DNA from 3 places in the Paenibacillus sp. GD4 genome. Region 2 is predicted to be linked to each of the others. Evidence: riboswitches for the same ligand, from Rfam matches in the RefSeq annotation. Region 2 holds a riboswitch; each other region holds the start of a gene.

Region 1 (10,090 bases), 390 kb from region 2:
GTATTGGTGCCTGCAGAATTGCTTGTGGACTTGCTGTTATCGGCCACGTAAACATTTCCGTGTTGGTCCACCGCGATGCCTATGGGAAAGATCACGGCAGCATTGTAGGTAATATCGGTGACCGTTTGGCCGTCGCTTGATATTTTCTCCACTTTACCGCCCGAGCCTAACGTGCCGCCAAACTTGGTCACATAGATCGTATCGTTATCATCTATGTCCATAAAAAACGGGACGGTGTAGCTGCCCATGACCGGCGGTTGGCCTGGTGACATTAACGGAGCCGTATGGTTCATCCAGGTCAATGGACCCGTATAAGCCGGGGATACCTCCGGAAGCGGGGTATAGGGAGTCGGTTCCGCATAAGCGCTGCGGCTGCCTGCGGCAAATGGCACCAGATAAGCCATGATCATAAGAAAGCTCATCAGCATAGCAACCGCTCTAGTTTTCACCGAATTGCGTAGTTTTGTTGACATTCTCTTCTCTCCTCGTAAGTTCGATAACCTCACAGCATTTCAAATCTTGCTCTGTCTCCGATATGTCCTCCCCCCGTACTAGATATCCTGTGAAAATCGTTATGTGGTTTAGGTCTTAAGAAGTATAATAGCAGTGGAAATAGTAAAGTAACAGTAAATAATTCTTGAATTTCGGCAAGAATACTTCAATTTCGACATGCTTCACATGAGCGGTTGCGAAGGGAAATAGGCGGGCTGGTAATAGGTTTCTCCGCATAAAAACTTGTAAAAGTTACAGGAAGCCTAGTATAATAATATTTTTAATAAGGCTGTGAGAGAAAGAAGGAGTATTGGTTTAAATGCTAATTGTTGAAGAAAGCATGATGTCGTTAACCGAGTTGTTGACCTCGCTCACCAAGGACGAGCTTCATAACATTCGCCGAACGTTGAATATTCAACAGGCAAGCCAGTTGAACAAAGCGGACCTGGTTCAACGCTTGTATTCTTATATGATGCAGCATCTGAATCAGCATTTGGAAAAGCTGGACCACAACCGATACAACGTATTGGATAAAGTCTCGAAAGCGCCGGGCTGCAAAGTGCCGCTTAGCGAGATGGTGAATGACGAGAATTATGACCCCGCGTATTTCCAAGCCTATGGCTTGTTGTTAATTAAGAACGATACAGTCCACCTGTCCGAAGAAATTAGGGAAGGCTTGCGTCGTTACGACCCGAAACGTTTGAAAATGATCCTGGATCGAAATACGGATTGGGTTAAGCTGACTCAAGGACTTCTCTATTATTACGGGTGCATGGGAGGCCAAGAGCTCAAGGAAAAGATAGAGCATTACACGGGTCAAAGCATCGATGGTAACGAGTATGAGCACATGATATCGGAGCTGGAACAGTACGACGGAAGTGTGAGTCACGGTCCGCACGGCTTCTCCCACTACACGGTCGATGACCCGAAGCGGATCCTAGGGGAACAGAGCAATAGACCGGAGCTTGATTATTATCCATTCACGAAGGCCCAGGTGCTGAGTGCTTCGGCTGACGGATTTGTCGATCGCCATGCGGGTTATGTATCGTTTGTTTCCTTTATAAAAAAGCATTGGACTATGGAAGCGGAGGAAGCGGATCTGATGACCGCAGAGCTTGTGGACCGTATCCAACGGGGAGAATCGCCCTCCGAGCTGGTATCGGCTTTACAGGACGAGTTGGACTTTAAGGACATGCAGCTGGTGCAGCAGCTGCTAGATGTATTAATGGTGCTTATGAACAATACGCGGCTATGGGAGCTGAAAGGATATACACCCCAAGAGCTTTCCCGGAATGAACGGAAGCAGTCGATCCCGCAAGCGCCTTCTCCTTTGATACAAGGTGGTTCGCATCAAGTTGGAACCGGTACAGAAGGAACCGTGTACAGCTTTCAAACCAAGAAGAAAGTGGGCCGTAATGACCCTTGTCCATGCGGAAGCGGGAAAAAGTTCAAAAAATGCTGTCTTAGCTAGCTGCGCCTAGTATCCATACAGCAAGGGGCACTGACCTTAGGGGTCGGTGCCTTTTTGTTTTTTATCTGCAGCCTCTTTTGCCGACCCGGCGCATCGATGCCCGAAGAAGTTCGATTTGTCCAGATTCATGATCGTATTTCTCCATGGCGGAAGCGTAAAGCCTAGTGCTACAATGCAGTAAAGCGATTTCATAAGGAGTGAGTAAGATGAGAAAATTGACGGCTGAAGAGAAAAACCATTATGATGAACTTGGTTATGTGGTCATTTCGAGTTTTTTTTCGCCAGACGAATTGAGTGAGATGAACAAAGAGCTTGACGAATGTGAAGAACCCGTCCAGAAGTCGGGGGAACACGAGGGATTTACTTATCAGCTGGCGATGCTGACAGACAAGACCAAGCAATTCGCCCAGGACGAGCGGATTTTGAACTTTATTGAGGATATCGTGAAACCGGGGATTTCCATCTTTTCCTCGAAGCTCTTAACTAAGCTTCCGCACAGCACGTCAGTTTGTCACTGGCATCAAGACGACGCCTATTATTCGGAAGTGGTGAAAAGCGATACGCGAATGTCGATATGGGTGCCGCTTCAGGATACCGATGAGCGAAACGGTTGTTTATGGGTCGTTCCAGAAAGCCACAAGCGAGGATTGCTGCCATATGCCGTGAAGGATCATGGCACTTGCCGGAGGGCGCTGGATGAGGAGCAGGTGGACTTGTCCAAAGCCGTACCGGTACCGATGAAGGCGGGCTCTATGCTTCTTTTTAACGCGCTGACATGGCATTCCTCAAAAGGCAACGAAACAGATCATGTTCGACGCGCGTTCATTGTTTCTTATCAGGAGGCGACGGTACCGATAGGGCGGGGGAAGCAGCACGTAATCCTGCGTTCTGCGCTCTGAGTATGCTCTTGATATACAAGGAGTGAATAGGTATTGATCAATGCGACTCAGTTGGCCGATTATCTCCATAGGTCGGTTTTCTCGATTACCTTTGCCGGAAACACGATCCTCAAGGCCGGTTCGTACCAAGCGCCATACGTTCATAAGATTCATTCCATTCACTTTATAGTAAGAGGTTCCGGCTTCTATGTGATGAATAACGTCAAGTATGCTTTGGAAGCAGGATCGGTCATGGTGTTCGTTCCCGATACGACCTTTGAGTGGTCGGTTTCAGATTCGGAGGACGTTGAAATTTACCATATCAGGTTCGATTATCGAGTTTGTTATAAGGATAAGCTGGAGTGGATCTCTGAGGCTCCGGACAACGGGCTCGCTCCCTTACGCGGCATGATGATGACGATACGGCCTGCCGAAGTCCGCAGATGGTTTGATAGAGTGTTTCAATTGTGGAAAACCTACGATCCTATCTCCCAATACCGCTGCAATCTGGCGTTTCGTGAGCTGTGGCTTTCCTTAATCGACAATATGTACGAACAACAGTACAGCAACAACGCTGATACAGTGATTCAATTTACTCTCAGGTATATCGACGATCATTATCAATCTCCGTTGACCATTGAACAGTTGGCCAAGACGGCAGGGCTCAGCACCGGTTATTACTCGCGGCAGTTCAAGCGGCTCACCGGTTTCGCTCCGAAGGATTATCTGATACGGTTGCGGGTTAGCAAAGCGAAGGAATTGTTGGGGAGCTCAGGCTTGGCTTTAACCGATATTTCAAAGTTAGTCGGATATGAGGACGAATTTTACTTCAGTCGTATTTTCAAGCGGATCACCGGAATGACTCCGTCGTCCTATGCTAGACAATCACAGAGGCCGTAGTATCGCTCGATTCATTGACAAAAGGCACGGGCCGTTTTTCCTACGGTACCGTGCCTTTGTACGTTTAAATTTTCGCAATCGATTCGGACAAGGCTTCCGCCATCTGGGCAAGCGATTGCGAGGTCGCCGAATTCTCCTCGACGCTGGCGGCGGTCTCTTCCGTTACGGCGGAGATGCTCTCTACCGAACGCAGCACATCGCCCGATTGAGCGGCTTGCTCCTCACAGGCAGCGGCAATTTCCACCACCTTGCTTGCGGTTTCGTTCAGCTTCGCAATAATGCGCTCGAAGGACTCTCCTGTCATCTGCGACAAGGCCACTCCCTCCTTCACGGCAAGAACACTCAGCTCGGTGTTGTGCTGCATCCCCTTGATGATTCCGGAAATTTGCTTCGTGGCTTCCCGGCTGCGTTCGGCCAGCTTACGCACCTCATCGGCGACAACGGCGAAGCCCCGGCCGTGTTCTCCCGCGCGGGCGGCCTCAATGGCGGCATTCAACGCCAGCAGATTCGTTTGGTCCGCAATTTCGTCAATAACCTCAATAATGTCACCGATGGTAGCGGAATCCTGCTCCAGCTTGGACATTTGACGGCTTACCTGATCCATGCCGGTAATCGAGTTGCGTACCGCTTCCCCGCCCTCCTTGGCAATGGAGACGGTTTGGCTGGAAAATTCGGCGGCCTGCTCCGCGTTCTCCGCCACTGAGTTGATTGCAATGGAGAGCTCCGTAATCAGCTCCGTCATGTGCTGTGCGGATTGGGATTGATCGTTGGCGCCGCTGGCAATCTCCTCGGTGCTGGCCGAAATCTGCTGTGCCGAAGCGGAAACATTCTGCGCGGAGGCCATTACGGTTCGGATCACAGAGCGCAAATTGTTCAGCATGATCCATCCGAAGGCTGCACTAATGGCCAAGCAAACGATGATGATAGTAATAATAATGGTTTGATTCAAGCTTTGCTTGGCTTCCAGTTCCTGAAGGGAGACGGCGATCTGATCATTCAGACTGTTAAGTGAATCGGCTATGATCGGATCCAGCTCCTTACGGGCCTCGCGCTCTTCGCCAAAATGAAGCTTCAGCGCTTCGGCCGGATTGCCTTGATTGTACGCGTCGAGAACTTTTTTGCTGGCGGCGGAGAAGTTAATGAAGTTTCGGCTGATTTTATCGATCGTCTGCTGCTCCTCAGGACCGAGCTCCTTCATTCTGCGAAGCGTTTGCAAATAACCGTCAATATCGGCGGTCTTCGCTTTCATTTCCGGCAGGTAGCTTGCATCACCTTGAAGGAGGAAGCCTCTCTCGTCATTGGATAAGCCCGTTAACCGAAATTGAATGGATTTCATGTGAAACCGGTACTCCTGCTTTTGCAAGAGGGCATCGTACATCTTCTGGTTGTGTTCGGTGTTAATGTAAAAATAAACCCCAATGAAAACAATCATGCTAAGCAGTGTTGCAAGAACAAGTAGAAGCTTCGTCTTCAGTCTCATGGATGTTGGCCTCCCGATTTTTGTATGACTGGGTATCAATGTAAATAAAAAAACCGCCAGGAAGCCGGTTTTCATGCAGCTTCGGTAGCCCGGCGATCGTAGTTAATGAAACCTTAGACCCGTAGCTTTGCGTCCCCGCCTTTCGAGGGGTTTGCCGTTGACGAAGAATATTCGATTTAGTAGAAAGGACCTAATCCCCCATAGTATAAAGTGTACTTTAGAAATTATCAACAAAAATCGACAAATTTCTCGTTGGTTGAGATAAATTCAGTAAAGCAAACGGATAAAAAAAGATATGTACTTTGGAAAAAACGCATCCTATAATGATAATGATAATTATTATCAATACAATACACCGAAGCAAACGCAGTCCGAACTGCATTGTCTGCATTAGCTGTGGTTAAGGAGGAAGCAACAATATGAAGGCTTTACGATGGATGGTCCTATTTGTACTGGCGTTGGCGGTTTCTGCCTGCGGAAGTACAGCGGCACCGGGAGGATCGGCGGGAACAGTCGTTAATCAGGCAGCTTCTCCGGAAGCGGGGAAATCGAAGGACCAGGGCGGGGCGAGTACAGCCGCAACAGGGGAAAAAATCATTAAGCATGCCATGGGAACGGCAACCTTAAAGAAAAAGCCGGAACGGGTGGTCGTTCTTTTCAACGGGATGACGGATATTTCGCTTCATCTGGGTGTGAAGCCTGTCGGCTCGGTAGAGTCGTGGGAAGAGAAGCCGTGGTACAACTATTTGCGGGCGCAGATGGACGGGGTGAAAAACCTCGGCGAGGAAACCCAGCCCAATGTAGAGGCCATTATCGCGCTCAAGCCGGATTTGATTATCGGAACGAAAAATCGCCATGAGAAGATTTATCCTCAGCTGGAGAGCATTGCCCCGACGATTATGACGGAAGAGATTTTCGATTGGAAGGCGAACCTGAAGATCGCAGCCGATGCGCTCTACAAGCAGGAGGAAGGCGCGAAGATTCTTAGCGAATGGGATCGCCGTGTGGCGGAGTTTAAACAGAAGGCGGGAGATAAGCTGGCCAAATCGGAGGTATCGATTGTCCGGTTCGAACGGGACGGCAGCGCGCGCTTCTATGCGACAGGGTTTGCCGGCACGATCTTCAAGGAGCTAGGATTGCCTCGTCCGAAGGCGCAAATGGTGGAAGGCAAGGCCGTGGTGAACCTCACCTCGAAGGAGCAGATGTCGCAGCTGGATGGGGACTACATATTCGATATTACCCGACTCAATGAGAATGAGCCGACGGTAGCCAAATCACAAAACGATTGGACCTCCCATCCTCTCTGGAAGAGCCTGAAGGGTGTCAAGAACGGGAAGTACTACAAGGTCGACACGATCACCTGGAACTTGGCCGGCGGGTCCATGGCGGCAAAGGCAATGCTGGATGACCTCTACCATTATTTTGAAATCAAGTAGTTCCTAGGGAGCGTTTCACCATGAATCTGATGCATTCGACTGTAGCGAAGGCCGGCGGTCTGCTGGCTCTCCTGCTGGTCCTGCTGCTGAGCTTTGTCTCCAGCATCCTTTTCGGTGCGACCCAATACGATTGGCATACCGCCTGGGCGTCCGTCTTTCACTACGATGAGAATGTCGCCGACCAAATCATTATCCGCACTACTCGTGTGCCGAGGGCTTGCATTGCCGCAGCCATAGGGGCCAGCCTTGCCATCGCGGGCACGCTGATGCAGACGCTGACACGCAATCCGCTCGCTTCGCCCAGTGTGCTAGGAGTGAATGCCGGGGCTACCTTCTTCGTCGTCCTTGCAGCCATCGCCTTCTCGATTTCATCCATGCAATGGCTGATGTGGATCTCCTTCATAGGAGCTGCCCTGGCAGCTGTGTTCGTTTACGTGCTGGGCTCAATGGGCAGAGACGGCTTGACTCCTCTCAAAATCGTACTCGCCGGCGCTGCCATGTCCGCCTTATTCGCATCGTTTACCCAAGCGATTCTGGTGCTGAACAAGCAAGGCCTCGGAACGGTGCTGTATTGGCTGACGGGAACGATTGCGGGCCGCTCTCCCGATATGATTATGGCCGTATTTCCTTATATGGCCGTGAGCTGGGCGGTCGCATGGTTCATTGCGAGAGATATGAATTTGCTCCTGATGGGCGAGGATACGGCGAAAGGCTTAGGACAAAGGACGATGTGGGTCAAGCTGACGGCCGGGATCATTATCGTCGTCCTTGCGGGCGGCTCCGTTTCGGTAGCGGGACCTATTGGTTTTATCGGGATTGTAATTCCGCATATTGCGCGTTATATCGGTGGAACGGATCATCGGTGGGTCATTCCGTATTGTGCCGTGCTCGGTGCGACCCTGCTTCTTCTGGCGGATGTGGTCGCAAGATTTATTATGATTCCCTCGGAAATGCCGGTAGGCGTGATGACGGCCGCGATCGGCGCCCCGTTTTTCATTTATATCGCGCGAAGGGGGCTGGCCAAAGCATGATGCAGCATGTTCCTGTTCGGTTCCGGCGTCGGGGAATTTCCTTTTTGCTTCATAAGCGAACGGTTGTGACAACCTTCGTTTTGCTGGCTGCTTGTATCCTCATTGCCGTGGTTAGCACAGGTATGGGGGAGATGTACATTTCTCCTGCCGATGTCATTCGAAGCGTGTTCGGCATGGGGGCCGAAGAGCATTCCATGGTCATCCAGAAGCTGCGGCTTCCCCGGATTGTCATTTCCCTGCTGGTTGGGAGCTCCTTGGCAGCGGCGGGCGCCATCCTGCAAGGGATCATCCGGAATCCGCTCTCGTCACCCGATATCATGGGCGTTACCGGAGGAGCCTCCGTTGCAGCGGTGTCCTTCCTGACGTTAACCGCCGGCGCGTTCAGCATTCGCTGGCTGCCGGTCAGCGCGATGCTAGGCGCGGGTGTTGTATCGGTCGTCTTGTATTTGCTTGCCTGGAAAAAAGGGGTTACCCCCATCCGGCTCATTCTGGTCGGAATCGGGATGTCGTCCCTGACGTCGGCTGCCACCACGATGATGATCGTCTTTAGCGAGAACAAGGATGTGAGCCAGGCGTACCTATGGCTGACAGGCTCGGTGTACGCCTCCAATTGGGAGAATGTCCTGACGGTGCTGCCTTGGACGATGATTCTGATTCCTCTCTCCTTCCTGATGGCCCGCCATGTGAACATCGGCCAGCTCGGGGATGACGTCGCGGCAAGCGCAGGAAGCCGGGTTGAACGAAACCGCTTGGTATTGCTGTTCATCAGTGTAGCCTTGGCGGGCTCGGCCGTGTCCGTAGCCGGAGGGATCGGGTTTGTCGGCTTGATAGCCCCGCATATGGCCCGCAAGCTGGTGGGCTCCAGCTTCGAGAGTGTGCTTCCCGTCTCCGCCTTGCTGGGCGGCGCGATTGTTATGCTGGCTGATCTGGCCGGGAGAACCTTCTTCCTTCCGCTCGATATTCCGGTAGGCGTATTTACCTCGGCTGTAGGCGCTCCCTTCTTTATCTATTTGCTGTACACCAAGCGCAATTCCAAATAGGAGAGATGACCATGCATTCCTTAGTGGCTAGAAATCTGCATTTGACCTATGGCAACGAAAGCATTATCGAACAGCTCGATCTGTCCATACCCAAGGGCAAGATTACCGTCTTGATCGGCTCCAACGGCTGCGGCAAATCGACGCTTCTTCGCTCGATGGCCCGTTTATTGAAGCCGTCCAAGGGAGAGGTCGTGCTGGACGGCAAGCAGATTGCGAAGATCCCCACCAAAGAGATCGCGAGGCGCTTGTCCATTTTGCCGCAGGGACCCATCGCTCCGGAAGGGTTAACCGTATTCCAGCTGGTGAAGCAGGGGAGGTATCCGTATCAGCACTGGCTAAAGCAGTGGACGGAGGAGGATGAGCGTCTTGTCCGGGAGGCACTGCGCGTGACCAAGACCGAGGCGCTGGCCGAAATGCCGGTGGATTCCTTGTCCGGCGGACAACGGCAGCGTGCGTGGATTGCGATGACCTTGGCTCAAGGGACGGATACGATCCTGCTGGACGAACCGACAACCTATCTTGATATGGCCCATCAAGTGGATATTTTGGATTTGCTGTTCGAATTGAATGAACGGGACCGGCGGACGATTGTCATGGTTCTTCATGATTTGAATCTTGCTTGCCGATACGCGCATCATCTTGTCGCTATCAAGGATAAAACCGTCTATGCGCAAGGCAAGCCGGAAGAGGTGATCCACCCGCAGCTGGTTCGGCATGTATTCGGGATGGAGTGCAGCATCGTGGAGGATCCCTACTTCGGTACGCCGCTCTGTATTCCGCAGGGGAAAGGCCGACGGGCCGAGCGGAAGTACGGTTCGATCCAAACCATCAAGGAGCCTAAGGAGGCGCAAAAAAGTGAGCTTATTAGCGTATAAACATGCCGGGACGATGGCGGAGCTGATCAAGAACAGAAGAACGATCCGCGATTTCAAGAGTGACCCTGTACCGACGGAGTTGATTGTGGAATTGCTGAATGTCGCGGTGTGGGCGCCCAACCACGGGAATAGGCAGCCTTGGCGTTTCCTGCTGTATAAGGGAGAAGGGCGGTCGATCCTGGCGGATGCCATGCTCCGGACCTATTCCGACGAAGAAAAGAAGAAGCACGGAGAGCCCAAGTGGAACTATTTCATGAATGTCCCCGCCCATCTTGTGGTGATTATGAAGGAGGATCCACGCCGGAAGCAGTGGGAGGAGGACTACTGCGCCGTCAGTGCGCTCATTCAAAATTTTCAGCTGGCGGCATGGGAGCAGCAGCTTGGCGTCGTATGGAAAACGAACCATTACAACTATGATCCCCAGTTCCAGGAAGCGGTGGGCTTGCAGCTGGAAGAGAAAATCATCGGCGTTCTGCACATCGGGTAC
Region 2 (10,090 bases):
CGCCGATCCGGGAAGCGCTGCAGCTGCTAGAGGTGCAGGGGCTCGTATCCATGCATCCCGGCAAAGAAACGCGTGTCACGATGATCGAGAAGGATGATATCCTGAAGATGTACCCCGTGTTGGCGGCGCTTCACGCACTTGCGGCGGAGCAGGCCGCTATGGTCGCGACGCCGGAGCAGCTGGAGGCCTTACGGGAGCGGAACGCTTTGTTCGAAAGAGCGATCCGCGCCGGACAGCCTTTTCAAGCGATGGAGGAGGATGAGGCTTTCCATAACTTGATCGTGGAAGTGTCCGATAGTCCTTATGTCGCTTCATTCAGTGCCTCGCTGCAGGTGCACGTCAGAAGGTTCAAATATGTGTTTCTTAAGGAGAAGCTGACGGCCTCGCTCACTTCTGTAGAAGAGCACGCGGAAGTCATCGCTGCTTTGGAGGCGCACAATACCGAGAAGGCGGCTGCCGCCATGAAACGGAACATCCTGCGCCCAATGAACGAACTGCATGCGCTGCTGTTATAGAAGAGCCGGGTCCTCCCGCCTGATCTATGAATGGAACGCTATTATCAGCTCAGGATGGGCGGCACCGATATCGCTGATTAGGCCGGACAGGACGTCTTTATCGAACGCCGCAGCGAAAATGTCCCGGTCCGGCCGGAAGGTGATGCTCGTTCCCGTTTCCTTCGTTACTCCCACTGTTACCAGGTCACTCTGAGGTATGCCGTGCTGATAATCCTGCCGTACAATTTTGCCTTCCCGCCGAACCTCTACAGACAGCCTCTCCGATAGGGCGTTGACCACACCCATAGTGATCCCCTTCTCCGAACCCGGGGAATGGTATGCTGCGCTGGCGTTTAGCCGGCTAAGATCAGTAAGGACATCCTGTACCCGGGATTTCTCCGTGCCGGGCAGGACATGCAGAGGGATGCCGCGCCCATTGTCAGCAATGGTGATCCCTCCGTCCGTTTGGAGGAACACGCCCACTTCACTGCAATAGCCCGCCTGATGCTCAAGAATGCAGTTTTGTAAGACGGCCCGAAACAGCAGGTGAGGATCGTACTCTCCTTGAGGTGCCCCTATGTAGGAGGCGACGTGGTTTCTGGTTTCCAGCATGTCGATATAATCGCTCGTATCAAGCAAGTCGGACGTTGCCGCCAACAGCAGAAGCAGGGGCAGGGAGCGATGAGGAGGTAGAGAGTACTTGCCGCCGCGGTCCTCCTGCACCAAAAGCCCGGCTCCGAGCAATGCTTTCATATGGTGGTAAAGCTGCCCCGTCGTACCCATCTGCAGACGCTCCACCAGCTCTGACCCGCTTAGAGGCTGAACCATGACGGACTTGAGAATATCAAGCCGCTGCTTGTGACTAATAGCAGCGAGCACTTTGGCGGCTTTCTCCCCGTCGAGCTCCAGAAGCTGACGAATCTGCCTCTCTTGGGGGTCCCAGCGGTAGCTTCGCTCTTCATCGCGGATATGGCCAGAATAATAAATAGTCCCCGCCCCGTCCTCCTCTGCCCGGATGCTTCCGAGAGCCGAATCCCTCTGCTCAAAACCTTCCTGAATCCTTTTGGAAGGGGAGGATCCTACAAGCTTGGTGACAAGCTGACGAAGATCATCCAACTGGAATTTTAGTAAATCCAGCTCTGCTCCGTAATCTCTGGCGGTAGCCAAGATACATCACCTCATCAAATTATTGAAATACGTAGTTACGTAACTACGTAAATGATAACATGAAGTGTTTTGTTTTGTAAATATATTCCTGGATGAATAAAAAAACGACCTTGAATTGAATTCAGGTCGTTTGGTGGGAGTGCTATTGCGCCATTTCCTTGGCTGCAGCCACCTTGCTGATCCCTGTGTGGATATCAAGCCAGCTGCTGAGCTGCCGGAAGCCGTCGAGCGAGAAGTGAACGATTTGTTTTTCCTTTCCTTCGCCGGACATTTCGATGACGATCTTGTTCTCGCTTTCGGTGCAAATGGCAATGTAATTCGAAGTTTCTCCCTGCGCCTCCTCCTGCCAATTGCACAGGTAACTGCTGGTAAAGCTCTTCACGACGCCACTCCCTTTGAATAAGTTAATGACTTTCAAACCGTCAGCTGCATGGCTTACCGCTTCCAGCGTCGGGGTGTGCCTACTCTCCTCCGCACAGCTAGGCGCCTCCGCCAGCTCCGACGCGGAGGTCTCTGCCTGAGGGGTCGCTACGGGTTCGGCAGCTTCCGAGGCTTCCACAGCCAGGGCCTCAGTCATAGCCTGCGCTTGCACTTCCGGCGTTGTCTCCACCGTCGCAGCGATAGCAGCATGGCTGTCCGACTCCTCCTCGGACGCCAGCGGCTTAAGATGCGGCATCGCGTACTTGCGAATGATCTCCTTCAGCCGCTCCGGGTTGAACGGCTTCATCACATAGCCTTTAGCCCCGGCATCCAGTGCGTCGAAGATCAGATCCTGCTGGTTGCTTGCCGAGCAGATCAAAATAACCGCTGTGGAATCGAGCTTTAGGATTTCCTTAATCGCATCGACGCCGTTCATCTCCGGCATGGTCAAGTCCATCATGACAAAATCCGGAATGAGCTCTTCATAGAGCTTAACGGCCTCACGGCCGTTGCTTGCCTCACCTACGACCTCATATCCGGACTGTCTTAAGCAATCGGCAACCATTCTTCGCATAAAGTTCGTATCGTCTACCACCAGCACCCGATAGGACATATTCCGTGGCCTCCTTTGTGTTTTCACTGCAAATTCTGTGCCTCAACCGCTGCTGATTTCACGCAGCACTTCATCCACTGTCGTAATGCCGCTGCGTGCCTTCATGAGACCGTCATAAAGCAGGGACTTCGAACCACTCTGCTCCAGCTGCTGCTTCAGTTCCTCCGGTTGGCGCCTCGATAACATCCAGCTTCGTAGTCCTTCCTCTGACGTCACCACCTCTTGAAGAGGAACATACCCCCTATAGCCGGTCTGCTGGCATAAGCTGCAGCCGCTGCCCCGGATGACCGTAGGCTTGCCGCTGATCTGGGCGGATACGAAGGAGCGGAAGTTTCCGATCAGCCCCTTGCTTGCCTTGCCGTCCTCCGGATGAAGCAGCCCATGGCTTTCGAATTGGGCGGCCTCCTCATCCGTGACCGGAACCGATTGGGCGCATTGCTTGCATACTCTGCGTACCATACGCTGGGAAACGACACAATGCAGGGAGGAAGCCGCTAAGTAGGGATCCGTTCCTCTATCCAGCAAGTGCTGAAGGGTCTCTGCGGCACTGCTGCCGAGGACACTCCCTATAATCAGCTTTCCCCCAGCTGCGGCGCGGAGCGCCATCTGCAGCATGCCCGGTGAAGAAAGATCATCGATGAGGATGGCGTTCGGCTCCTGCCTCAGCACGGAGCGGAGAGCCAGAGGGGCTGTGAGGCCGACTTCATCCTTCACTTCCACCTGCTGAACGCCGTCCAGCCTGCGCAGTACACGTTCCTCGACCGATGCGCATCGGAGCGTTTCTTTGTTCAGCTCCTCCATCAGCGTGTACAGCGTTGTCGTTTTGCCGCTGCCCCAAGGCCCTGAAACTAATATCAGTCCGGAGGGCCGTCGAATCGATTTTTCCAATTTATGAAGGTTCGGCTCGCTGAGCGATAGTTCGGAGAGCTTGCGGATTGCTTCCGAAGCATCGGTTACACTGACGAAAAGGCTCTCCCCCGCGGTGGTCGGCAGAGTGGAGAGACGCAGATCGACCGTCCTGTCCGCTACATGGACCCGCAGCGATCCTTCCTGAGGGAGCTTACGCTCCGAAGGGTCGAGCGCAAAGGCGTTCTTCATCCGTTCCGTCAGCCCAAGCTGCAGTTTAGAGGGCAGCGTTGTATGGGTTCGCATCGAACGGTCGATTTTGAATCGGACCCAAGCACCCTCATTCTGAGGCTCCAGGTAAATACCGCAAGCCGTTTGCCGAACGGCCTCCTCCAGCAATTGCTCCCAGAGATCCGTCGCATCCTGCATACCGTAGTGCCGAAGAACGGCTTGCTCGATTTCCGTTCTTGTCGCAAGACAGGGCTGTACCAGCAAGCCGGTTGTCATTTGGATGTCCTTAAGGGCCTCCTGATTCAGGGGGTCCAGCATGACCACCCTTAGTTTTCTCCCTTTGACCTCCAGCGGCATGACCCCGTGCTTACGGGCTAACGTCCCTGGGATCAGCTGCAGGGTTTGCTCGTCGAACTGAGCCTCCTCCATATTGACTACGGGGACGCCGAGCTGGAATTCGAGCGCTTCTACCAGCTGCCGTTCTGTGATAGAGCCGTTTAAGGTTAGCAGCTCACCCAGCTTTCGGGGCGTGGTCGCCTGCTGCAGAAGGGTCTGCTCCAACGTTTCCTTCGTAATCAGCCCGTTCATGATTAGAAGCTCGCCAAGTCGCATAGGGATCTCCTCTCTCTAGAAATGAACGCAAAAAAGCCAAGCACCTCCGAGCAACCCGGCTGTCCTGCCATCCCTGGGGATGGGGTAGACCCGTGGCTTTGCGTCCCCGACTTTCGTACGGGTTTGCCTTTGTTCCTTGTCTTGGCTTCCTACACACATCGTCAAATTTCACTTACTATCCATTGTACCAAAGCCCGTACTAATCGATATGAGGAGGGAGAATCAATTGTAACCGATACCATCATAGGCCTGAAGAGGGTCATGGCGACCTTTCAAACAAGGAATACAGTCCCCCCAGGAGGGACTTTTTTCCTTATGGGAGCCGATTGCTTTTAACATAAACTCCGGGTTAAGGGTAAGGTGACGCAGTGAATTCCGCCCCCCAGCTTATAGATTTCATCGACCTCTACGGGAATGACATCAATCCCATGTTTAGCAAGCAGGTCCATCGTACGAGCTCCGCTGCTGGAGAATAAGACCCTTCCAGGTTCGAGGGTCAGGGCATTGATCGTTAGGGGAGGATCCTTGGGATCTACATGCAGCAGCTCGATGTCGCGCTGGTGCAGCTCATCGAGGAACCAAAACGGCAGCAGCGCCGTGTTCACGAGAGCCTTGTGATGATCGATCGGCATAAAGGCTTCGTCCAGATGGATGATCGTTGAGGGCAAATCGATGACTAGGAGGCGAATTTGCTGCAAGGATAAAATGAACCGGATTTGCTCAATCCCCGCAGGGTTAACCCGTTCGGACCGGCCGATCAGCGCAGTGGCCGGATCCAGCATCATAAAGCTGCCGCCCTCTGCAAGGCCCGTTCCCTGAACCATGCCTAGGATTGGAATTCCCAGCCCTGCGAATGTCCGGGCAGCCAGCGGTGTCTCCCCATAGCGCAAATGAAGGGCTGGACGGGACAGGATAACACCTCCGGGTATTACCATAGCAAGGTCCCTCGTGAACATTCGCTCCGGGAGTCCATCGGAGGCTTCGTCCAGTGACAGGACTTCGATCCCCTCCTTCTTCAACGCTTGAGTCAAGCCGTCATATTGTGTTTGCAGCCGTTCCAGAGCAGGGAGCTCTTCTTGTCGGTAGTCACTAGGTGTGTTGCCCTTTACCTCTTCGTTGAATACAGGGCCGGCTTCGATTTCTGCCACATGGCGGTGCAGATGCAGCACTTCCCGGCCCGGACGATGCATCAGAATTTTGCCTATGCGGCCGATCTCATTCGATGCCCCCCAATAATCCCCCCATACTTCTCGAAGCATTTCCTTATCGTAAGAGGGCTTCGTCACCAAGTCCCTGGATAAATATCGTTTAGTAAGCTTCATAAGTGCAGTCTCATTCCTTTCCTCTCTTTTCAGTGTAACCACAGATCAACGGTTTCAGCCTAGGATTTGGGCAAAGAAGAAAGTAGTGGTACAATGGCAGGAGTATGATTATAGGAGATGAACCATGTTTAGCGAAGATGTTATTTTGACCAAAGAGGGGCTTGCGAATTTGGAGGCCGAGCTTGAGGAGCTCAAAACCGTAAAGCGTAAAGAGCTGGCCGAGCGCCTTAAGGTAGCCATCAGCTACGGTGATTTGAGGGAAAACAGTGAATATCATTCGGCGAAGGACGAGCAGGCGTTCTTGGAAACTCGTATCAAGACGCTGGAGAACATGCTTAAGAAAGCCCGCGTTGTGGAAGCCGGAGCCAATGATCTTTCGACGGTACAAGTGGGCTGCAAGGTGGTTCTCCATGATGTGGAGTTTGACGAGAAGGTGGAGTACCAGTTAGTAGGTCCGGCCGAAGCGGATGTGGAGAGCAACAAGATCTCGTACGAAAGTCCCCTGGGCAAGGAGCTAATGGGTAAGTCAGTCGGTAGTAAAATCAGCGTTCCGGCGCCGTCCGGGATTATCGAATATGAGCTGTTAGAGATCAAGCTGTAGGCAAAACAATCCAAATCACTCCAAATAGGGGTGATTTTTGTTTTTAACGGTTTTTGTTTGGGAGCCGTTGACAGGCTTGGCGGGCGTTGGATACGATGGTGCATAAGATATGGCTTTCAAGCACGCCTGAAGGTCGAGAAGCCGGGCGGCGCGGATGAGCTGCTGACGGCGCTGGAACCATGTGATGCATCAGCGCCAGACACGGGCTTATGGCGTACTATAGCGAGGAAGAGAACTATCGGACGATGAAGCGAGAATCGGGAGGGGATGAAAGGGTGGAAGAAAAAGGAGAAAAAGACACATGGGCAATCGGCAGAGCCGCAGAGCAGGTCCTGATCGGACTTGCCGGATGGGGCGACCACGATTCGCTCTATGCGGATACGGGCGTGACCGGCAGGGATAAGCTCCGGGCGTACAGCGGGCATTTTCCAGTGGTCGAGGTGGACAGCTCCTTCTATGCGATCCAGTCCCCCGAGACCTTCGCCCGGTGGGCTGAGGAAACGCCGCCGGGCTTCCGCTTCGTAGTCAAGGCTTACCAGGGGTTAACCGGCCACCAGCGGGGGCCGGAGATGGTGCGCCGCGCGCTGGCGGCGCTGAAGCCGGTGGATCCGCACCGCCGCGGGGTGCGGCCTTCTCCCGCTGCGGCCCCCCCGAGCCGCAGCGAGCTGTTCCGCGCGTTCCGCGACTCGATCGCGCCGCTGGCTCACGCGGGTAAGCTGCTGGCGGTACTGTTCCAGTACCCGCCCTGGTTCGACTGTACCCGCGAGAACGTGGAGTCGCTGCGCTATGCGCGTGCAGCGATGGAGGGGCTGCCGGTGGCGCTGGAGTTCCGCCACCGCAGCTGGTTTGCGCCGCAGCTGCGGGAGCGCACCCTCTCCTTCATGAGGAAGGAGGGGTGGGCGCACAGCATCTGCGATGAGCCGCAGGCCGGCGAAGGCAGCGTGCCGACCGTGCTGGAGGTCACGCACCCGGACCTGACGGTCGTGCGTTTCCATGGGCGCAACGTCGCCGGGTGGAATAGCACCGGCCAAACCGATTGGCGCGATGTGCGATATCTTTACCATTACAGTGAGACGGAGCTCGCCGAATGGGCAGACCGCCTTGTGCAGCTGCAGCGTCAGACGGCTCGCATTGCCGTCATCTTCAATAACAATTCCGGCGGTCATGCTGCCGGCAACGCCAAGGAGCTTATGCAGCTCATGGATATTGACTACGAAGGCTTGGGTCCGAGGCAGCTGGATCTGTTCTAAGGGAACGGTGATGATGCTTTGTCATGCGGTAGACCGCCGCTTTTGACCCTTATCCCTATGGCTCAGTAAGCGGCCGTTAAGAACCCGATGGGGATTCCAGAATTCCCCTTCCGCTCATTCTCTGACCACGAATTTCCCCATGGTGCACGGAGTTTAATGCCTCCTCCGTTCTAAAGATGGGGGGATGCTCAGGAACAGAAGCTAATCAGCTGCCTGTAGGTATAACGAGGCATGTTCATGCACAGGTGTGTTAACGAAGACAACACAGCTCCATCCCTGGAATGGTTGATTCGATAACAAAATTCGTCAAGATAGACCTGCAGATGCTTGCGACCGAGGCCCTTGAAGGTCCGGTTCATCCATCGACTTGCACGACCGGCCAGCTGAAGCAGCGGGACAAGCCTGGCGGAGCTATACCTTTGGGTTACGTAGGTTGCCGTGGCTGCGGAGCTGATTTCATTCTGTGTGAAGGCCTTGATCGCATCACGGTGAACGATTCGATTCTGAATATGCTTCTTGGAAATCAGCTTCATTTTGACATAGTCAGCGCCATCAGGTGCGGTTGAATTGCTTCCGGTTCCGACAAAGAAAGGATGCTCTGAGGGGGAAGCCTGAAACGAAGCGTTCAAAGGCCGGTTATAAACAGCCGCATTTACTTGCACAATGCCCAGCAGGAGGTTCTCCATGTCAGCGGAGCCAATGGCATAGCGAATTTTTTGCAGCATGGTCCAGGCTGTTTTGTAGGTTACACAGATGATCTGGCTCAGTCGTAGGGCCGAAGTCCCCATGTCGGAGGCAACCAGAGCTAGTGCAGTGAACCATTTGGTAAGGTCGGTTTTGCTTCCTTCAAAGACGGAACCTGTCAGTAGGGAGGCTTGATGGCGGCACAGACGGCATTCAAACAGGGGGAGCCTGCGCGTAGTCGTCACATAACAATGGGGATGGGCACAGCGAGGGCAGCAATAGCCGTCAGGCCATTTCCATTGAAACAACATAGTAACACATGCGTCCTCTGTCCCTGTAGGAAACAGATGGGCTTCCGTCAACCTAACGTTGAAATCCATACCGTTCTTTGCCCCCTTCGTTCCTATTTTACCAAACGTATGTTCTTATTTCAACTGTGATTTTCCAATTATTTAAAATGTGTTACTGACCGTGTTCTGAGCCATGGGGATAAGGTTCAAACGAGATCGCCAAACCCCAATTCTCCCCAGCACTCGGCTCCCTTTCAAAGACCCTCCCTCCAAACCAAGCCTCCCTTGCGAACCTTATAGCATCAGGATGACCGGCCCGGGTTAGCTGGATCGCGAATTGCCCGTCCGGGTCCATTCAACAGGAGGCTCAATTCAACATGACTCGTACTCGCGCAAAAAAACATTGGCTGCTCCCCGTTACGATTACCGCAGGCGTTGTTGCCGCCTCACTTATCGCGCCTTTCTCCATGGCCGCTGAGCTTCTGCAGCTGCAGGTGAACGTAGTCCCCTTTAGTTGGAAGGTAAACGACCGCACCTTCGAATCTACGGAAGGTTATAAGGACGGCGCGGAGAAGCTTCCCGCCAGCTTGAACTATAAAGGCACAACCTACATACCGATCCGGCTGCTTGCTGAAACGCTAGGCTACCAGGTCACATGGAACGACGCCACCAAGACGGCAACCATCGCAAATGCGGCTGCCGGCGAAGATGACCCGATCTCGGATATCCCTGTCAGCAACGCGAAAAGTGTCTCGTATATTCCAAACCCGGCCACACTTACGAAGGCTGCCATGTGGCTGGCTAAGCCCGACGCGGCTGCGGCGAAGCTCGGGATCATTCCCGCAGGCACTCACGTCAGCGTAACGAAAGAGGAGAACGCAGATTGGCTGCAGATCTCTATGGACGGACAGACAGGCTTTATTCCGGCCTCTGCCGCAGCTTACCGGCGTGCAGCGGATCGTCCGGCGTGGGAGCAGAAGGCGGATGCGATCATTGCGGAGGGCCTCCGCTACCTAGGAGCACCTTACGAATTCGGAGCTTCCACGAAGCAAACCGCGACGTTCGACTGCTCGTCTTTCCTGAAGCATATATTTGCGCAGGAGGGCTATACTTTACCCCGGGATTCCCGCCAGCAAAGCCGCATAGGCAGCGACATCAAGCTATCGGAGCTTCGCAAGGGCGATCTGATCTTCTTCACGACACCACAGCGGAAAAATAAATCCGGCATCGAGCAGATAGGCCACGTATCCATGTACCTAGGAGACAATTTGATGCTGCATACCTTCCGTGTAGGGATCGGCGTCACGGTAACCGAATTGGACAGCAATTGGACGAATCGAATCGTGAAGGTGAAGCGCATCTTGGAATAGCCGCATAAAATGGCTGGTTTTACCCCACATTAACTTCGATCCTTATCAAGGAAGGAGGGCGTGGAGCCGCCATGACTACTCAAGATTCCAGTCTTCAGTCGCAGAATCCCATCTCGCAGGCTCAAAATTCTGTAGATACAGCGCATAATGCCGTAACGCAGGCACAGTCGCATCCATCCCGTCAGATGCT
Region 3 (10,090 bases), on a different contig from region 2:
ACCGATTACGAAAAAGGCTGGAACCTATGGAAGAAGCTCTATCAGGAGCACGAATCGACGCTCCCGTGGCGTCCTGTCATGCTCCGAGCCCTTCTCCTTGAGGCGCTGTCCTTGTTCGTGCGCAGCAGCGGAATCGTCCCGTCGGCGGCAGTCCGTCAACCTTCCTCCGTCAATACGAAAGGAATCTGGCCGGTCGTACAGTACGTGTATGAGCACTATTTGGACCCTTTATCCTTGACGTCCTTGTCCGAACGCTTCGGCGTCCATCCGTCCCAGCTCAGCACACTGTTCGGTGAAGCCTACGGCATCCATTTCGTCGATCTGCTGCATGAGCTGCGCGTACGGCATGCTTGCAGCCTGTTGATATCCTCCGAGCTGCCGATTTCACAGGTCGCCTATGAATCCGGCTTCTCCTCATTTTCCACCTTCTCCCGCGCGTTCCTGCGCATACGCGGCATGACGCCAAGACAGTACCGGGAGCGGCAGCTGAAAGGCATCGCAGGATTGCATTAAGCCGTCACGTTACAAGGCAATCGTCTACAATGGAAATAACCGCTCCCTATTTCAGAGAGCGGTTATTCTTACGCTAATATCATACGGTGTACTGAGTTATCACGGAACGCAGCTTCTGAGAGATACGTGCCAGTTCGTCGGAGGAAGCGGAAATTTCTTGCATCGAAGCAAGCTGCTGCTGCGAGGAGGATGACACCTGCAAGGCATGATCGGCGGCGTTGCGGGAGGTTGTCACCATCTCTGCCATCGAAGCGGTCACCTGCTCCGTACCGGCGGACATCTCCTGCGCGGCTGCGGATACCTCCTGGATCTGATCGGACACCTGCTGTACGGAAGCAACGATCCGCTCAAGCATACTGCCGGCTTGCCCGATGACCTGTTTGCCCAGCTCAACCTCCTCCACACCGGACATAATCCGTGTGACGGCTCCGCCGGTTTGCTTCTGTATCTCCCGAATCACCTCGGTAATTTGTCCCGCCGATTGCTTCGTCTGTTCTGCCAGCTTCTTGACCTCGGAAGCTACGACCATAAAGCCGGCGCCGTGTTCCCCTGCCCGCGCCGCTTCGATGGAAGCGTTCAAGGCAAGTAAATTCGTCTGAACCGCGATTTCGGAGATGACGCCGATGATCGAATCGATTTCCTCGGAATGTTTACCCAGCTGCTGTACAACGGCGGCGGATTCCCCTACCGTAGCATGAATCTTGTTCATTTGCCCAATCGCCTGCTGCAAAGCTTCGTTACCGCTTATCGCCTGCTCACCGGCTGTCGCTGCGGCTTCCGCTACCGTAGAGGAGGTTTCAGCGATTCGCTGAATCCCCTGCGCCATCTCCTCCATGGCTACGGAGGTTTCCTCAGCCCCCTTCAGCTGCGTGTGGGTTCCGGCGGCTACTTGCTGGGTTGCTTCCGTAATTTGATTGCTTGCCTGGGTAGATGCGTGTGCATTGCGTGTCAGCATCTCCGCCGACTCAGCTACCTGCTCGGACGCCTGCTGACCGGCAAGAATCGTTTCCCTAAACGTATCCGCCATCCGATTGAAGGCATTTGCAACAATGGCAAGCTCATCCCTTGACTCCAATCGGACACGGAACGTCAGGTTCCCTTCAGCTATTTCCGATGCCGAGGCTTCCAAAGCACCGACCGCTCTTTGAACGGAGACATAGAACGAAATAAACAAGTAGATGACACCGAGCAGCACCAGCAGAGCTACCGTAACAAGAATTGTCTTATGCATATTCGCTTCATCGATTCTTGTCTGGAGCAAGCTCTTCAAAACTTCCATTTGGGTTTCATATTGCTTATACGTTAGCTCCACTGACCCGCTTAGGCTGGCGTATGTATCTTTCGGCTTCATGGTGAAAGAAGCATCCAGCAAAGTAACCCGATTGACGAATTCCAGCAGCTTTGACGTTTCCGCGGCATTGTTATTATAAGCTTCCTTCAGTTTCGATCCTGCTTGCTCGTGGATGTCCGCCGTAATAATCAGGTTCGAATTGATGGTCTCCAGCGTTGTTTTGATTTGCTCAGACAAAGTTGTAAGAGTCTGCTGTGTAGCGATGCCGGATGATCTTGCAGCCGTGAAGGATATCGCCAAAGCTCTGGCGCGGCCGACGCGGTCCGCCAGCAGTGGCATTTGCTTAAGCGCCGAATCCATCAAGTAGTAGCTTCCTATTTCGCCGTCAATAACGAGACCGGAGGAATTCGTGATATGCGTCATCAGAGAACGAATGTCCGTTAGAATGGAGCCGTGCTGATCAAGGCTTTGCTGAGGAGAAAGATCCGTCCCCTTGTTCTTGAGCTCGTTCCACTTTTTCAGGATAGCGCTCCATCGCTCCGTTGTTTTGAAATCCTCGCCCATTTCGCCGTTGAGCTGTTCTATGGACACTATAGCTTGCTGAATGGCTTCCTCGGTTTTTGGCACGTTTTCTTGTAAAGAGGCATCTCCAAGAATGATGCCGCTAAAGAGCGCGCGCCGCGTATCCATAGCGATCAGCAGGTCTTTAAGACTATCCGCATAGGTAACGCCTCGCAGCTCCTCTTTGATATGGGATGATGCGGTTGACGCATTGGAGTATTGCAGAAACGTTAGAACCAATAGCGGAACGATAACAAGAAGACCGATGACGATAAATTTGTTAACATACTTCAATCGGTTCATGATCCATTCGCCCGGTGCGAAAAATACCCTTACTTTCTGTGCAATGCCTTGGGATGTCCTGTTGGTTGCCATGCTGTCATTTCCCTCCGTCATGAAAAATAAAAAAAGGAAACCGCGTGTTTCGGTCTCCTTTAATGCAAGAGGCTTGAAACATTCGGCAGCTGGCTGGCATGAAGGGTTCCCCCTTTGTAGCCCCTATAGCTTTGCGGCCAACGCTTTCGCGAAGTGTGCCTGTATCGTGTCTTTTTACCTAAGGTCGATTCTTATTATATACTCATGCGGTAGGAAATTGGTAGGGGGTCTGTTAAACTTTTTTACAATTTCGACATAACACGACCGGCGTGGGTTCAACCTACTTTCGAGAGCCGTTAACCACAACGTTCATAGCAGCGGCATACTCCCCGAATGTAGCTGTAATGCTTGAAGTGCCTGCAAGATGAGCCTTAACCTGTCCGTGGGCGTTAACCGATGCAACCGAACCGTCGCCATGGGCAAACTTCACTTTCTCCGGAGCTTCTTTCCGCGAGCCGTCTTTATACTGCAAGTAAGCTGTTACAGTGGTTTCCTCGCCGGGCTCGGCTTTCCAGTCAGCAGGACTCAAGACCATGCCAACAATCGTATTCCATTCGAAATAAACACGGTAAGTCGTAAGGTGCACCCCGTCCTCCGCCGTGACGACAATTGTGGCAGCACCGGGAACTCCTTCCGCCTGCGATACGGCAATAGAGGCTTTAGCATCTGCAGCATCAGCTGTAATCGGCAGTGCGCTGCTTGTGCCTTCCGGCAAATATACGGTATATTCCAGAAGCTCGGCCGCGAAGCCCGCCAGGGGGGCGCCTTCTAATTGTATAGCGGCAAGCCGGGAGTTGTTGCTCATCACATATACTGTAGATGACGCGCTAATGCCGTCCAAGGTCGCCGTAATTTCAGCCGCACCGGGGTTCAGCGGTGTGACGATACCCGCCGGGCTCACGGTCAGCACTGACGAATCGGATACCGTGTATTTCACATGGCTCGTGACGTTACTAGTAAATCCGCCGGAATAGCTGCCGGTAACCTTCAGAGGGTACTGCTCCCCGATCACCGCCTTCCCATCGGTCTGGTCCACTGTAACTGCTGCAGCTGCCTTTTCAGGTACAGGTTGCTGACGATCGGTAAATGGTCGGAGGCTTGCGTCTGAATGACGCGGGCGTTCTCACGTTCACCGAGCATGACGTCGCTGGAGGCCAAGATATAGTCAATCGTGGCCGACGGGTTGACCGAATCAATGGTAAACGCATTCGGCTGGTCTGCGAACTGGTTCTGAAGCTCTTTGGTGAACTTGCTCATTTCCGGAGCATACGGCCTCGCGTTAAAATCGCCTACAAGGATTTTGGGGCCGCTTCGTTTCGCCATAATAGCTAATATTTCATCCGCCTGGGTATTCCGCTGAATGGCATCCAGTCCCAAGTGGGTGGAATAGAAGCTCAGCTGAACCCCTTGAACGTCAATCGTCGTCTCGAGTACCCCACGCTGCTCCTGACCATAGCTCGTAAGCCAATAATTCTGGTTCTGCACAATGGGGTATTTGCTCAGAACGGCAGTGCCGTATTGGCTTCTCGGCTGCCCCGGCTCTGACGGCGGACGGTCCAGATTGGCCCCATACGCGAACTGCATGCCAAGCAAGTCGGACAATCGTTGGATCGTATCTTCGTTATTGCTGCGGCTCGAATAATAACGGTCCACCTCCTGCAGGCCGACAATGTCCGCACCCGACTGCCTGATGACATCGGCTATTCTATCCAGATTGTAATTATCGGACGGGTCAGCACCGTGATGAATGTTATAGGACATTATTTTTATAGGAAAATGCACGTCTGTTTTCTCCTCTGCGAAGTGAATTCGATATTCTTTGGCGGTCAATCCGTCATCTGCAGTGCCGATCACATAGACGATTCCGGGCACGACGGAAGGCAGCTGTATCTTAGTCGCGCCGTTCGGGTCCTCCGTTACGGCCGTCACTGCCGGCACCTGCCGGTTATCGGCCGGAAGGGTGAAATAATAGTCCGTTTGACTAGGGGTGAACCCGGGGATAGGCACTCCGTTCACGCTGATCGACGACAGGTTAGGATTTTTCAAGTACACGGAAACCGGCAAATTTGCCGTGCTTTGGCCGTAGGTGGCTGTAATGACCGTAGTTCCGCTTGCTAATGCACGGAGAACGCCCGGCGCCGGAATATCCGCTACGTTGGGCTGTGTGTTTGCGTATTGTGAATGATTCGTCACATCGCGGATCGTACCGTTGGTCATATAGGCTTGAAGCTTGAAGGTGCTTGTCGTTCCCACCGTCTCAATCTTGATTTTATCCGTGAAAGCCAGCGACTTGATGTTAGGGTTCAGGTGAGCGTCCGGATTCAAGGTGAGCTCACTTACAATCGGAAGATGCGTGGATGCAAGCGATGGTACGACCTTGGCCTCGCCAAGCTCCCAATTTCGGTCCGGCATGATGTAGCTGATTCTTTTGGCCGGAAGTTGAGACGGATTTGTGAAAGCTTCCGGTTGGTCGAAGAAAGCGTCACTGAGCTCAGAAAATAACTGCTTCATTTCTGCGGAAGTGTCCAGCGCGTTAGGATAAGCGGCTACAATCGCCGGGACGCTTTGGCTCCTCACAATGGCGAGGATTTCATCGGCTTGCTTCAGCCTCACGGTTGATGAAGTATCCATATGGGTTGTAAAGTAACGAATTGTCGTGCCGTTAACGTCTATATCCGCTTCCAGCAGAGCCCTTTTCTCTGTTCCGGAGTTGGACAGCGGATGATTCATGGACGAAACGATAGGATACTTACTCAATATCATGGTGCCGAATTGGCGCCGCTCGGTTCGTCCCGGCTCCGGAGCCAGATCGACGTTCGGGGCGAACACATAGTACATGCCAAGCTTCTCCGAAATCAGCTTGGGCTGATCCTCATAGCTGCTTCGGCTGGAATAATTTTTATCCACCGCTTGGAGCGCTATCACATCGGCGCCGGTGCTGCGAATCGCGTCGGCGATTCGCGTCGTGTCAGGTACGTTATCCGTGCCTCTTGCGTTGTTTATGTTGTAGGTCGCCGCTTTGAGCTTGAGCGGCGGCTGCTGGGGAGCAGCCGTAAGAGCCGGCCCTGTGGAGGCGCCGACCCAGGCTGGAACCAGCAGCTGAACCATAAGAGTTAGGAATGTGAGGATACAACAATAGCTTAAGCGCTTACCCTTCAATTGTGATCATCCCTCTCCATGCTTGGTTAGCTGGAATTCATTGCTACCTTATTTTTTATACCGATCGTAAGCCGCTTGATAAATTTTCATGTAATCGTCCAGCCCCATTTTCTTGATCGTATCGACATACTTGTTCCAATCCGACAACGGTGCGGCGCCGGTAATAAACTTGGTTGTCATTTCGTCAATGTACGTTACAATATCGGTGTTCAACGCCTGCATTCGATCGGTTTCTTTGTCAGTGTAGCTGAATGCCGGCCAAACCTCCTTAGGCAAATCGGCCGCAACCTTTTTCGCCGCCTCCAAAGATTCCGGCATGCTTTCCGCCCCTTTGAAGTATTTCTCTCTTACGATGCCCGGATAACCGCCGCCCGGCCATGTCACGTATTTGACAAGCGCCTGCTCAAAGGTCAAGCCCTGCGGGTTCTTGTTGATTTCATCCGTATATTCGACGCTTCCGTCAGGCTTCTCGATGTAGCTTTTGTCCTTAAAGCCCATGAAGAACATTTTGTTGCCCTCTTCACCGAAGAAGTAATCCATCCAACGAACGGTCGCTTCCGGATTTTTGTTTTTGTTCGTAATCACGAACGCGCCGGGACCCGCAACAGCCGGTCGGTATTCGGAATGCAGCTTGTCGCCTCTCGGCCCTGCCAATGAAGGTGCGCCGATATAACCGGTCTGTTTCATCAGAGTGAAAGGGCTGCTTACGCGTACTGCACCAAATACGCCTTCCGCCCCTTTGGCGAAAAATTTATTTTGGTCCTTTTCGTTAACCAGGATATCCTTATCGATCAAGCCCTCGGCCCACAGCTTATTGAAATAGGTTATTAGCTCCTTGTAACGATCATCCGTCGGGATGAACCTCAGTTGGTTGTTCTCTCCCATGTCTACGAGAGGATGACTCGATCCCCGGTTTTGGAGGCCGAAGTAACCTTTGAAGTGAAGAATGACGTCCTTCAGCTTGGTCGCCCCCAAGGGTACTTCGTCCTGCTTCCCGTTTTTGTTAAGGTCGGTGCTTTTCACGGCTTTCAAGTAGTTGTAAAACTCGTCGAGCGTTGTCGGTTCCTTCATCCCTAAAGCGTCCAGCCATTCTTTCTTGATCCATAGCTTGGCGCCCATCCGAACCGACGGGAAGTCCGGGGAAAGCATGTTCGGGAAGCTGTAGATGTTGCCGTCAGGCATTGTAATCGCCTTTTTCACTTCAGGATATTGATCCATGATCTTCTTGAAGTTAGGCGCATGCTTATCTATCAGATCGTTCAGCTTGATAAGCGCGCCTTGACCACCGTACTTCATCAAGTCGTCCGTGCTGAATCTTCCGAGGTATATCGCATCAGGGTAATCGCCGCTTGCCATCATCAGATTCCGTTTCTCTGTCAACGCGTCGAACGGCACTAGCTGGAAGTCTACGTTGATGTTGGTCATCTTGGCGTACTCCTGCCATAGCATCGTTTCGTTCCAGTTATTAGCCGTCGTTGGGGCTTTCCCCGCCATCATCGTCAGCTTGATCGGCTCCTTCACAATGGGAAATCCGGAAGCATTCAGCTTGTCGCCCGCCGCAGGTGCCGGTGTGTTCTTGTCGGCCGTCCCCGGGCTCGTTCCGGCATCGCCGTCGCTGCAGGCTGCTACAAGTCCGGCGGATACGGCCGTGGTCAGGAGCAATGAGATCCATTTTTTCGTTTTCATCGATAAACCTCCCTGTTCTTATAACATGATTTATCCTTTAAGGGCTCCTATCATAACTCCCTTAACGAAATACTTTTGTAAAAATGGATACAAGAGCAGCACCGGCAAATTGGCGATAACGACGACGGCGTACTTGATCACTTCCACTTCCATAAGCTTTTTCGCGAGTGAGTCGTCAGCCATATCAATCATGGCCGCCATCTGCCCCTGAATTAATATTTCTCTCAAGATGAGCTGCAGCGGATATTTACCGCGATCCGACAAGTAGATCAAGGCTTGAAAGAACGCATTCCAGTGGCCAACAGCGTAGAACAGCACCATAACGGCGATGATCGGCATAGATAACGGCAGCACAACCCGAAGCAAAATGCGGAAATTGCTGCAGCCGTCAATGGAAGCGGCCTCCTGGATCTCGAACGGAATGCTGCTTTGAAAAAACGTCCTCATGATGATCACGTTATAAACCGCAATTGCATTCGGAATCACCATGGCCCACAAGGTATTGAGCATGCCCAGCTTTTTCACCAGCAAGTACGTCGGAATCAATCCGCCGCTGAAAAACATCGTAAACACAATAAACGCGGTAATCACGTGACGTCCGCGGAAGTCCGCCCTTGATAGAGGATACGCCGCGCATATCGTCAGCACGAGGTTGATCGCCGTACCGACCAGGGTGTACACAATGGTATTCATGTACCCGCTCAAAATCTCCTTATTCTGAAATACGCGCTCGTAACCGACGAAGTTGATGCCCTTGGGCAGCAGCCAAAGCTGACCTCTGGCTACCACGGAGGGTTCGCTTACGGACGCGCTAAGCACAAACAAAAGAGGATACATCACGATTACGGTAATCAGGATAAGCAATAGGGTATTCACGGCGTCAAACACTCGGTCTCCCCGGCTATAATCCATCAGGCGTCCCCTCTTTACCATAAGCTGGTTTGGTTCATTCGTTTGGCTGCAAAATTCACAAGCACCAGAAGAAAAAAGTTAATGATCGAATTAAACAGTCCGATGGCTGCGGAAAAGCTGTACTGCGCCTGGATGATCCCGCTTTTGTACACATAAGTGGAGATAACCTCGGAGCTTTCCAGGTTCAGGTCATTCTGCATAAGATACACCTTCTCGAAGCCGACACCCATGATCGATCCCATGTTCAGGATTAGCAAGATAACGATCGTCGGCATAATTCCCGGCAAGTTGACATGCCAAATGCGCTGAAGCCGGGTCGCCCCGTCTACCTTGGCCGCTTCGTGAAGCTGAGGGTCGATGCCCGCCAATGCGGCAAGGTATATGATGGAGCCCCATCCCATTTGCTGCCATACCCCCGACCCGACGAAGATCGTTTTGAACCAGGCCGGCTCCGTCATAAACGAAATGGGGTGTCCTCCTAAAATCCCGATCAGCTTGTTGATGACGCCGGTTTCCGGAGCGAGGAACATGACAACAATGCCGACAAGAACGACTGTAGAAAGAAAGTGCGGTGCGTACGTTACGGTCTGCACTATTTTTTTGAACCATATCCTTGTCGGCTTGATTTCATTTATCATTAAAGCCAGAATAATCGGCACCGGGAATCCGATTGCCAGCTGATATAGGCTGACTCCCAGTGTATTGGTGATGAGCCGCCAGAAGAAATAGCTGTCGAAGAAACGCTCGAAATGCATCATGCCTACCCACGAGCTGCCCCATATCCCTTTGGTGGCGACAAAATTTTTGAAAGCGATTTGAACACCGTACATGGGGATATATTCGAAAAGGATAAAGTAGGCAACGACCGGCGAGATCAGCAGATAAAGCTCCCAGTTTCTAAGGTAAGGCTTCCACCTTGTGCGAATTCTCGATTTGGTATTTTGAGGCAGCGAAGTGTCCTGCATAGCCTTCACCTCCTTCTAGAACGGACTTTATGACATCGCACCTTGTCTTATTTATGGGTTGACATACAGTCAATAATGCTTAACTTGCACCGTCCTGCCTTGCTTGACGGATTCATAAGCGGACCATGCCACTTCGGCGGCACGCAGTCCGTCCATGCCTGTGATGCTGGATTGGCGGCATTCGCGAATGCTTGCGACAAACTCTTCCACTAGAGCGGTATTGGACTTATCGCCCCAGTTGACATATTTATGGGAAGCTGGAGAGCCGTTCTCCCAAAGACTGCCCGCTTGCGCGAACGCATCCAGATGAATGGCGCCTTTCGTACCGATGATCCTCATTGTCACATCGCCCCAAGTGGAGAACGATTCCGGTCTTGACCAGCTTGTATCCAACGTGGCGATTACCCCGTTATCGAAGACCATAGAAAGCAGGCCGCAGTCATCCACAGGAATCTTATGCAGCAGGGTATCCGCTTCAGCGTATACTTCCTTCACTTCACTCCGCAGAAACCATCTCATCAGATCGACAACGTGAACCGTATGATCGAGAACCGCCCCGCCGCCGGACAATGCATAGTTGACGAACCATCCGCCCGGCATTTTGCCATGATTTGTAGCTGCAATGGCC

What was found. Region 2 has a riboswitch for cyclic di-GMP ahead of RAC89_RS11390 (GspE/PulE family protein). Riboswitches for the same ligand answer to the same signal wherever they lie in the genome.
Region 1: another riboswitch for cyclic di-GMP. It lies ahead of RAC89_RS13275 (methyl-accepting chemotaxis protein); the one in region 2 lies ahead of RAC89_RS11390 (GspE/PulE family protein).
Region 3: another riboswitch for cyclic di-GMP. It lies ahead of RAC89_RS24575 (methyl-accepting chemotaxis protein); the one in region 2 lies ahead of RAC89_RS11390 (GspE/PulE family protein).

The regions. Positions count from the first base shown of each region.
Region 1 covers NZ_JAVCYK010000001.1:2,806,374-2,816,463, forward strand. The annotation lists gene RAC89_RS13255 (S-layer homology domain-containing protein) at 1-473, opposite strand, end outside; gene RAC89_RS13260 (YecA family protein) at 812-1,963, shown strand; gene RAC89_RS13265 (phytanoyl-CoA dioxygenase family protein) at 2,170-2,862, shown strand; gene RAC89_RS13270 (AraC family transcriptional regulator) at 2,896-3,741, shown strand; gene RAC89_RS13275 (methyl-accepting chemotaxis protein) at 3,806-5,221, opposite strand; cyclic di-GMP riboswitch class I at 5,302-5,387, opposite strand; gene RAC89_RS13280 (ABC transporter substrate-binding protein) at 5,641-6,657, shown strand; gene RAC89_RS13285 (FecCD family ABC transporter permease) at 6,687-7,688, shown strand; gene RAC89_RS13290 (FecCD family ABC transporter permease) at 7,685-8,728, shown strand; gene RAC89_RS13295 (ABC transporter ATP-binding protein) at 8,740-9,603, shown strand; gene RAC89_RS13300 (nitroreductase family protein) at 9,584-10,090, shown strand, end outside.
Region 2 covers NZ_JAVCYK010000001.1:2,413,605-2,423,694, reverse strand. The annotation lists gene RAC89_RS11405 (GntR family transcriptional regulator) at 1-515, shown strand, start outside; gene RAC89_RS11400 (ATP-binding protein) at 540-1,661, opposite strand; gene RAC89_RS31650 (response regulator) at 1,804-2,694, opposite strand; gene RAC89_RS11390 (GspE/PulE family protein) at 2,737-4,383, opposite strand; cyclic di-GMP riboswitch class I at 4,430-4,521, opposite strand; gene RAC89_RS11385 (dimethylarginine dimethylaminohydrolase family protein) at 4,716-5,705, opposite strand; gene greA (transcription elongation factor GreA) at 5,830-6,306, shown strand; gene RAC89_RS11375 (DUF72 domain-containing protein) at 6,582-7,556, shown strand; gene RAC89_RS11370 (IS1595 family transposase) at 7,745-8,620, opposite strand; gene RAC89_RS11365 (NlpC/P60 family protein) at 8,908-9,900, shown strand; gene RAC89_RS11360 (hypothetical protein) at 9,972-10,090, shown strand, end outside.
Region 3 covers NZ_JAVCYK010000002.1:284,133-294,222, reverse strand. The annotation lists gene RAC89_RS24580 (AraC family transcriptional regulator) at 1-513, shown strand, start outside; gene RAC89_RS24575 (methyl-accepting chemotaxis protein) at 593-2,740, opposite strand; cyclic di-GMP riboswitch class I at 2,822-2,910, opposite strand; gene RAC89_RS24570 (Ig-like domain-containing protein) at 3,021-3,776, opposite strand; gene RAC89_RS24565 (endonuclease/exonuclease/phosphatase family protein) at 3,749-5,848, opposite strand; gene RAC89_RS24560 (extracellular solute-binding protein) at 5,948-7,585, opposite strand; gene RAC89_RS24555 (carbohydrate ABC transporter permease) at 7,616-8,497, opposite strand; gene RAC89_RS24550 (ABC transporter permease) at 8,512-9,462, opposite strand; gene RAC89_RS24545 (Gfo/Idh/MocA family protein) at 9,532-10,090, opposite strand, start outside.